Regions from separate parts of the Loigolactobacillus coryniformis subsp. coryniformis KCTC 3167 genome, predicted to be linked through region 3. Evidence: predicted binding sites of a transcription regulator. Region 3 holds the regulator's gene; each other region holds the start of a gene.

Region 1 (3,288 bases), 1.3 Mb from region 3:
CTAGAACAGGTCGTGCTGCAGTTGATCGCCGGTTACCCGGCCGATCTAGCTGCCACCAGTTTGCGCAATGACCCCACATTTAAATTACTATTGGCACAACCGCAATTGGCCTCACAACCGTCATTATCCCGTTTTTGGCAACGCTGTGACGAGCAGACCATCACCTCATTACAAACGTTGAATCAAGCATTGCTTGACCAAGCGTGGACTGGCGCCAAGCAACAACAGCTGATCCTCGATATTGACTCGACTCACGCCGATACTCATGGTCATCAGGAAAAAACGGCCTTTAATGCGCATTACGGTACCACGGGTTACCATCCGCTGGTCGCTTTTGACGGGCAAACGGGCCACTGTTTAAAGGCTCAATTGCGCCCAGGTAATGTTTATACCAGTACGGATATTGCCCCCTTTATCACACCACTACTACAGCACTATCATCAAGTCAAACCGAACGCTGATATCTTGGTCCGCGGGGATAGTGGCTTTGCGACTCCAGAATTATACGAAACTTGTGAAGCCAACGACACTTTTTACTTGATCCGCCTGAAAGCCAATCGGCGGCTGAACCAACTGGCTGAACGTTTTGTTCAGATCAGTGATGAGCAGAATTGGACTGAGACCGAGGTCCATTATTATCGCGCGTCTTATCAAGCCCGATCATGGCCTAAGCCGCGCCAGATCTATATTAAATCAACTCGACCAGCTGGTGAATTGTTATTTCAACATGAATACCTTGTGTCCAATTTAACGAGTTTTGTCGCCGAAGATGCGTTTCAAGCCTATCATCAACGGGGCCAAATGGAAAATTATATCAAGGAAGCCAAGGCTGGCTTTTACCTGGATAAAATGACTAGCTCGCAATTTATACCAAATTATGCCCGCATGATGCTCAGTGTCCTCGCTTATAATTTAGTCAGCTTGATGCGCCAATTGTTGCCTGTACAACATCAGCGATTACAGGTTACAACCTTGCGCTTATGGCTGTTTAAAGTAGCGGGTAAGCTGGTGACCAGCGGCCGGCAACTTTATCTAAAATTAAGCCGCCACCACGTCTATCAGGATTTGTTTTATCAACTGTTAGCTCGAATCCAAGCGCTACAGTGGGGCTAAACTGGTGCAATAAATCAAAAAAAGTCGGTTCGGCCAAGGGGCAAGTATGCTCAAAATTGAGGATCAAAAATTTATCCAGCCCCATAATTTGGTAGCCTTTAGCAAAAACAGTACATCTTGGTTTGACTACACCATAGCAGCACGAGAATTGGTCCAAAATTGTGCGGTATGCCGATATTAAACCTCGTATGAATAATTCGGGATTTATATAAACAATGAGTAAAAGCCGCTTCTCATTCTGTTAGCCCTCAATAACAGCTATGAGAGTCATATAAAACTCACCTAAACTCGCTTAAAAGATATTCCAAATTAGAAATTTTTTTCTAGCCAAGACCTATAAAAACTCTAAATCACCTCTTTTCAGACACAAAAAGAACCTCCATTCTGCTATAGTTAAATCTTTAAACGTAACTATCAAGTTCACAGAAAGGAGGTTCTCTCTACGGCAACCTTATCGGAAATAAGATTGAATTTCAACTTAAATGCCGGTATCTTCACAAAGGTAAATCTTAACGTTGCATTTTTTGAATATAGCTTAACATCCCTGGATTAAGCAACTTACAGATTAAACTTATTAGATGTTCCAGAGAATAGCTGATAGAACATGGAAAATCATTTGTTGCTACACCATGTTTTCATACAAATAGACTCATTGATCATTCAACATGTAAATATGATACTAAATAATTATTGTAGTTTGCAATTATTTCATGAAGCTTTATACATAATAACGTTTATAGACGATCATATTCTCATCAATTATTTTTATTTGCATTTAAGCAATTGCAAAAGAAAAAAATATGTGAAATAATTACCAATGAAAGCGATTCACGAATATTAAGGAGTGATTTAGATTGAAAATTAAAGCAGCAGTTGTTGATAAACAAGGCGCCGAATTTAAACTGAGAGACGATATTGAACTTGCCGAAATGCAAGACGACGATATCCAAGTCCACATGGTTGCCACTGGTGTCTGCCATTCTGACGAAGCTTTACGTAAAGGTGATGCCACGATTGCTTACCCAATTGTTTTAGGCCACGAAGGCTCTGGTATCGTGGAAAAAGTTGGTTCCCACGTTCAAAACTTCAAACCAGGCGATCACGTTGTCCTGTCATTCTATGCTTGTGGCAACTGTGAAAACTGTCTCAAAGGGGTGCCAACACAGTGTTTACACTACGGCGCCAACAACCTTTCCGGCGTTCGTCCCGATGGTACCGCCCACTTCACTGAAAATGGCGAAAAAGTAGCCGATATGTTTGACCAATCATCATTCACCACAACTACTGTTGTCCGTGAACGCAATGCCGTCAAAGTTCCTGATGATTTAGACCTACGTAAATTAGGTCCTTTGGGCTGTGGCTACGTCACTGGTAGCGGCACCGTTTTGAATACTTTACAACCACGCCCTGGTGACACCATCGCCGTCTTCGGTACTGGCGCCGTTGGCCTAGCCGCCATGATGGCTGGTAAGATCTCTGGTTGTACCAAAGTCATCGCCGTTGATATCGTTGATGATCGTTTAGCTTTGGCCAAAGAACTAGGCGCTACCGATACGATCAATAGTAAAACTGAAGATCCTGTCGCAGCTATCAAAGCCTTGACTAACGGCCATGGCGTCAACTTCGCCGTTGACACTACTGGTGTGACTCAAGTGATGGAATCTTCGATCAAGGCTTTAGCACAAGGTGGCGTCTCCGCATGTATCGCCGTTACCGCCCATCACATTGACGTTGACACTTGGAATGATCTTTGTGTTGATGACAAATCCGTCATCGGTGTTAACATGGGCGATTCAATTCCACAAATCGATATTCCCCGCTTGATCGAATTTTACCGTCAAGGCATGTTTGATTTTGACAAGACCGAGAAGTTCTACAAGTTTGATCAAATCAACGAAGCAAACGCCGACTCGATCAGTGGTAAGACGATCAAGCCTGTACTGGTGATTGATCCTGAATATCAACCAGGAAAATAGTTATTAAAGTTACAGCAAAATAGGGCCCTGAGTACAAGAAAATCTAACTCAGGAACCCTATTTTTTCAGCAATAATTGTTGTAACAACTCCCCATTCGGCTAATTGTAAGCATGTTTTCTGAAAATAAATGCCACTTATTAAGCAAATCATTTAATATAGATGCTTCTTTATGGTAAACTATATTTCGTTAATCTTTTA
Region 2 (3,288 bases), 1.3 Mb from region 3:
CGCGCGAATCAATTCTCCGTTATAATAAATTTGGATGTGATGTTCATCATTAGACAGTTCAATATTGACTGTCCGTCCGATATACCGTGGATCCACGGAGTATTTGCATTTGCGAAAGATAACCATTGATTCCTTCGACACGACACGGGTAATGTCTTCTTCGAAGAAGGGTTTAAGTAGGTCATCTGGTAGCTGGTGCAGGTACTCTTTTTCTTCGGCCAGCCACTTATCTTGTGGGATTTCGTTGGTAGCCTGTGAGACCTCATGATTAAGTTCATCGCAGAGATTGTCAACTAAGTTAATCAACTCAACCCCATCACAGAACTCATAATTGTAGGGGCGTAGACGTTCAACGGTGCGAGCTAATGCTTCAACTGAGCCTTTAGTTTGTGGTCTAAAAGCGCGACAAGCGATGGGTTTATAGCCTGCGTCCTGACTAAACTGACGAAAACGTTCATTGAAAACGGGGTGACCAAAGTTTGATTTTGAATGGTCAACGACTTGCTTCATGTTATCGAACCAGATCTCAGTTGGTACGCCGCCGGTGTGCCAAAAAGCGTCATCAAGGCAATTAAATAAAGTATCTTGGCTGCGTTCGAAAATCAAAGTCAAATATTTTAATTTTGAGTAAGGTAAGACATATAGAAAAATATTAAAATGATAGGGCTTATTTTCCTTGTTGTAAAGCGTCATCTCCTCTTTCCAATCAACTTGGGCTGAAAGACCAGCAGTGTGTTCAACTCGGATCGTTGCTTTGTGCGTTCGCGCTTTACGAATAGAGGCACAATAGGTTTTAACGATCGTATATTGACCCTGAAAACCTTTCTTCTGAATGAACTTAAAAATCGCCATGGCTGAACAGTTCAGTTCAAGTTTGGCCTTGATAACATCACGATAGGGATCAAGCAGGCTAGGGCGTTGCTTTTTCTGTTTCTGTGGCTTGGCGTCACCTTCCTTTACTTCTTGATAAGCTTTCTTGGCAGTGCGATAGTCAACGTCATATTGTCTGCTTAAAGCGGCATAATTGGGTTCGATATCATTATCCACGTAACGTTTCACTCCTTCTCTAATGTCGTGTCTCACATCATTAACCTCCCCGATTAAGATGTGATTAATGGTATCAAAAAATGTAGGAAAACCGACAATTTCTCACCGCCCTTTTCCTACATTTTATAACCGCCGTTTACAAGAGGCGCTTTCTAATAAATATTCATACAATAAGAACTACCTTAGTAATCTATTCCATAAAGTAGTTGGTAAAACCTTTAGCGAGGCACTAACAGAAGAACGACTGATTCATGCTCGAGAATCAATTCAGCACACAGCACGTCCAATCACAGTAATATGCCATGAAGTAGGCTTTTCAAACAAAAGTTTCTTTTATCATAAATACGCTGAAAAATTTGGGTGCACGCCTAAAGAAGACCGTCAACTAGGTAAACAGCAATTTTTAACCGCTAGTTTATAATTGAAATCTGTAAATATGCCTCTTTTAAAAATAATAAAGCCACTAATTCCCGCTGGCACTAGCTAGTTACTAGGTATTTCGTGTAATAGAATACTAAAAAAGTAGGAACAAATATTTACCACTTATTGAAAGCGCTTGATAAGGTTAAAATATGTGAAATAATAAACATTGTAAAAGCATTGTTTAAAGTCATTTTGATCAGTAAATTTTGATTTCAAAACTTTCCACTATCGTGGAGTAATAGGAGTGTTCATTTATGAAAATTAAAGCAGCAGTTGTTGCCGAACAAGGCGCAGACTTTAAATTAAAAGATGATATTGAACTAGCAGAAATGCAAGCTGATGATATCCAAGTCCACATGGTAGCCAGCGGTGTCTGTCATTCCGACGAAGCTTTGCGCAAAGGTGACGCCACGATCGCTTATCCCATTGTGCTAGGCCATGAAGGCGCTGGGATCGTGGAAAAAGTTGGATCGCACGTTCAAAACTTCAAACCTGGCGATCACGTTGTTTTATCTTTCTATGCTTGTGGTAATTGTGAAAACTGCCTCAAAGGGGTACCAACACAATGCTTGCATTACGCAGATAACAACTTATCTGGCGTTCGTCCAGATGGTACCGCTCACTTTACTGAAAATGGTGAACAGGTCGCTGATATGTTCGATCAATCATCATTCACCACAACAACCGTCGTGCGTGAACGTAACGCCGTCAAAGTTCCTGACGACTTAGACTTACGTAAATTAGGACCTTTAGGTTGTGGTTACGTCACTGGTAGTGGTACTGTCTTGAACACCTTACAACCACGTCCTGGTGACACAATTGCCGTCTTCGGGACCGGCGCTGTCGGTTTAGCTGCCATGATGGCGGGTAAGATCTCTGGCTGTATCAAAGTTATCGCCGTTGATATCGTGGACGAACGTTTAGCTTTAGCCAAAGAATTAGGTGCAACTGACACGATCAATAGTAAAAATGAAGATCCCGTAGCTGCGATCAAAGCCTTAACTAACGGCCGTGGTGTTAACTTTGCCGTTGATACTACTGGCGTTACCCAAGTTATGGAATCCTCGATCAAAGCTCTAGCGCAAGGTGGCGTTTCCGCTTGTATCGCCGTCACGGCTCACCACATTGATCTTGATACCTGGAATGACCTTTGTGTTGACGACAAATCAGTGATCGGCGTTAACATGGGTGATTCAATTCCACAAATTGATATTCCTCGCTTGATTGAATTCTACCGTCAAGGGATGTTTGATTTTGACAAGACTGAGAAATTTTATAGTTTTGATCAGATCAATGAAGCTAACGCTGACTCGATCAGTGGTAAGACGATCAAACCCGTATTGGTGATCGATCCTGAATACCAACCTGGGAAATAAACTTTTTAATATAAAAATGCTCAAGTTACCAATGGTATGTAACTTGAGCATTTTTATATTGACGCGCTTATTGATAGAATCCTTTAATCTTCGTTATCAAAGAGAGGATTTGAAGAAAAACAATATAGCAACAGCGTAAATAATAACGATTACTCAATTATCGTTCACATCAGTACTCTCATCTAATTTCATAGCAATCTTTAACCTCTTAACATAAGCCTGAATTATTCACCATAAGTTCTCCAAGTACAGTGTCACCCCGTTATCATGGGCGGTACTGTGTTTTTTATTTTTCACCTTTTTAGTGCAGAAAAAGAACCTCCGATTTGGTATAGTTGATTCACCACAAGTCAGCTATCCACCAAAAGAAAGAGGTCCTTCTCATGGCAACTTTACCGGAAAAACGAGTTAATTTCAATCCTAAATTACATATTTCGCACAC
Region 3 (3,288 bases):
TACCGTGATAATGTCGCGTTGTATGTTGGCTAAGATCATACACTTCAGTGGCTACTTTATCGAGGAAATACTGATCATGGGAGACGATCAGTAGGGCACCGGCATAGCCTTGTAGATACCCTTCGAGCCAGGTTAATGTATCAATATCCAAATGGTTGGTCGGTTCATCTAAGATCAGTAGATCGTGTTTTTCCAGTAAAAGTTTGGCTAAGGCTAAGCGTGATTTCTGTCCGCCGGAAAGGTCACTGACGCGATGTTCATAATAGTCAGCATCGAAGCCGAATCCATGCAAAACGTTGCGGATTTCTGCTTCATAGCCATAACCATTACGTTCGGTAAAAGTATGCTGCAGTTGTTCATAGCGTTTAAGCGCTTGTTGATAAGCTTCATCATCGGTCAATAATTGTTTGTCACCGAGTTGAGCTTCTAATTGATGCATTTGCTGTTCCATTTCACGTAAATCGGCGAAAACGGTCAACATTTCTGCAAAAATCGTGTGCTCCGAATCCAGACCAGTATCTTGTGATAAATATCCGATACTAACACCTTTACTGGTAATTACTTGGCCTTCGTCAGGTGGGTTCTGGCCGATCAAAATTTTTAATAAGGTTGATTTGCCGATGCCGTTACGCCCGACTAAAGCAACGCGTGCGTTACTTTGAACTTCTAATTGTACGTTTTCAAACAAAACTTCTGCACCGAAGCGCCGGGCAACGTTTTGTGCTTGTAATAATATCACGAGGTTCGCTTCTTTCTGAATGAATTATTCGCTTATTTAAATGGTAGAACAATAACTGTAAATTGACTATTCCTTGGTTAAATCACTACAATTATTAATGATGCTTTGCGCAAATTCTTTTTTAGCGGTCATTGAGTAATTTTTAGATACTCTTTAGTCTACCATATCTTGCTAGTTTCAGGACTGCATGTGCAAAATATGTTGTGAGCAATCAATTGCTTTTCACAAGTAAATACAGTATGATAACAAGTGTTATTAAGAAATTAATTCACAAGTAAAAAAAACATAGTTTGGAGTTGAGCGAATGGCTGAAGCAAAAATACCTAAGGCAACGGCAAAACGGTTGCCAATTTATTATCGTTACTTAAATATCTTATTTAATGCCGGCAAGCAGCGCGTTTCTTCTACAGAGCTTTCTGAAGCAGTTCAAGTTGACTCGGCGACGATTCGTCGTGATTTTTCATATTTTGGTGCACTAGGCAAACGTGGCTATGGTTACGATGTTGAAAGTTTGTTAAACTTTTTTAAAAAGACGTTGAATCAAGACCGTTTGACTAACGTTGCTTTGATTGGTGTTGGTAATTTAGGTCATGCCTTGTTGAACTATAATTTCCGTCAGACCAATAGTGTGCGTATCAGTGCCGCTTTTGATATTAATGAAGAGATCGCCAATACGATTCAAAGTGGGGTACCTGTCTACCCAATGGCTGAGATGAAGGAACAACTGCAGATTCAGCAAATCGATGTCGCTATTTTAACAGTACCAATTGAGGACGCACAAAAAGTGGCGGACGAATTAGTAACGGCCGGCGTTAAAGGTATCATGAACTTTACCCCGATCCGTATTTCGGTCCCTACGACGGTGCGTGTACAAAATGTTGATTTAGCTAATGAATTACAAACATTGATTTATTTCTTAGATCATTATGGTAGTGAAAATACTGATAATTCAACGACTGATTAAGCGCGCGATAGGCCATTTGGCTATCACGTGCTTTTTTATACTTCATTGCGGCGCGGAGACAAAAAGTATGATAGGATAAGAGTGAATGGGTTTACAGTCATCTATCTGGAGGGATTTAGATGCTATATTTAAAACATGGGCTGCAAGGCTGGCTACTTAGTGGTAGTATACTGCTAGGATTAGGCTTATGGGGCACACAAACGAATGCAGCAATAACACCAGCAATGGTGCCAACAGCACCAGATCGTACCGCAGTTGTTTCTGAACCGCAGCAATCGTTAATGGCAGATTTGGCGGCACCGGTGACTAATGCGGTAGCGCCAGCAACGGATACCGCAGTACCGGAAGCTAAAGCAGCTACTGGTGCATTGGATAATGCAACTTTGCCAGTGACACCAGCAACAACTACTAGGACGGTTAATGAATCTACGCTAGTTCCGCAACCAGAAGAGTCAGCGGCTTCTTCTGCAGCTAGCAGTGCAGCACCCGCAGCTATGCAATCGGCTGCGGATACTAGAAATGAGACCGCAACTTCAGCTACAGCATTACCGGAGAGAAAAAGCCAATCGGTGGCACAAAGTACAGTACCAATGGCAACAATCAGCGAAGAAGCAGCTAAAAGTAGTGCACCCGTAGCTGCACAATCAGTAGCGAGTTCTGATACTAAGAAAACAGTGGCAGATAAAAAAATAGGGCAAGCTGATTTATTCGCCGATTTAGAATCCGCTGAATTAGCTCCAGAGAAGCCGGCAACAATTACCGCTGCGCAGGAAAACAAAAAGGATACCCCATTTAAGATTGTTCAAGATGTAACGGCAAAACAGAGTAGTAAAGCAAAAGTAGGCGTAAGGACACCAACTGAATCTACAATTACGGCACAAGTAACTAGCATGATTGAAGTGGCGCACAAGGCTAAACAAAAACAACCAACTTCTATTTTCGCCGCTTTACTTCCAGCAACTGGCGAACACATTAACTTTTTATTGAGTCTGGCTGGAATTGGGTTGATCAGCAGCGCAATTATCTTGTTAAAACGTAATTGGGCACATTAATTGCATAAAAAATCAAATTTATAATTGACAGCTAGCTGTTTTTTCGGTAAACTATTAGTCGTTGATGAGATTTCACATCATTGGGTAATAGCGAAATGGTAACGCAACGGACTCTGAATCCGTAATTTCTAGGTTCGATCCCTAGTTACCCAATTTTTATAAGCGTAGACCGTCACCAGTGCTTAGAAGCGCCGGTATGACGGTCTTTTTGTTTATTATCTTGAAAATTTTGACAAAATTGATCATCGTGTGAAAGCGACGGTAGTGACTGCGTTGATCGTAAAAAAATTAGGTGTTTTTGACTGTAAATTATATTTCGTCATTGCCTAAAATGCGTGGCGGATTAGCTTAATGATTCTCCTAAACAGGGTATTGACTAAGGAAGTGGGTTGTTGTGTACGCAGGTATTAAGCGACTTTTAATCATTGGCGGTTAGTGCCAGTGTATTGCTCATTATCAGTCTTTAAGCGTTATTGCTTCTTACATGCAAACAAAAAGCCTTACCGGTAGCTAAACCATGTAAGGCCCAAAGT

What was found. Region 3 encodes Rex, which represses fermentation and respiration genes when NADH is low (regulators of the CRP and FNR family bind a similar motif). Its sites were predicted from a motif close to TTGTGAANTANTTCACAA; they were not measured.
Region 1: LC20001_RS12130 (NAD(P)-dependent alcohol dehydrogenase) is a predicted target of Rex. The motif match lies at 1,914-1,931, and genes of this name have one in related genera.
Region 2: LC20001_RS12120 (NAD(P)-dependent alcohol dehydrogenase) is a predicted target of Rex. The motif match lies at 1,620-1,637, and genes of this name have one in related genera.

What each region holds. Positions count from the first base shown of each region.
Region 1 covers NZ_CP017713.1:2,478,375-2,481,662, forward strand. The annotation lists gene LC20001_RS12125 (IS1380 family transposase) at 1-1,113, shown strand, start outside; gene LC20001_RS12130 (NAD(P)-dependent alcohol dehydrogenase) at 1,968-3,089, shown strand.
Region 2 covers NZ_CP017713.1:2,474,948-2,478,235, forward strand. The annotation lists gene istA (IS21 family transposase) at 1-1,083, opposite strand, end outside; gene LC20001_RS12115 (helix-turn-helix transcriptional regulator) at 1,115-1,468, shown strand; gene LC20001_RS12120 (NAD(P)-dependent alcohol dehydrogenase) at 1,725-2,846, shown strand; gene LC20001_RS12125 (IS1380 family transposase) at 3,230-3,288, shown strand, end outside.
Region 3 covers NZ_CP017713.1:1,153,249-1,156,536, forward strand. The annotation lists gene LC20001_RS05730 (ABC-F family ATP-binding cassette domain-containing protein) at 1-739, opposite strand, end outside; gene LC20001_RS05735 (redox-sensing transcriptional repressor Rex) at 1,044-1,703, shown strand; gene LC20001_RS05740 (LPXTG cell wall anchor domain-containing protein) at 1,823-2,755, shown strand; tRNA gene LC20001_RS05745 (tRNA-Gln) at 2,837-2,908, shown strand.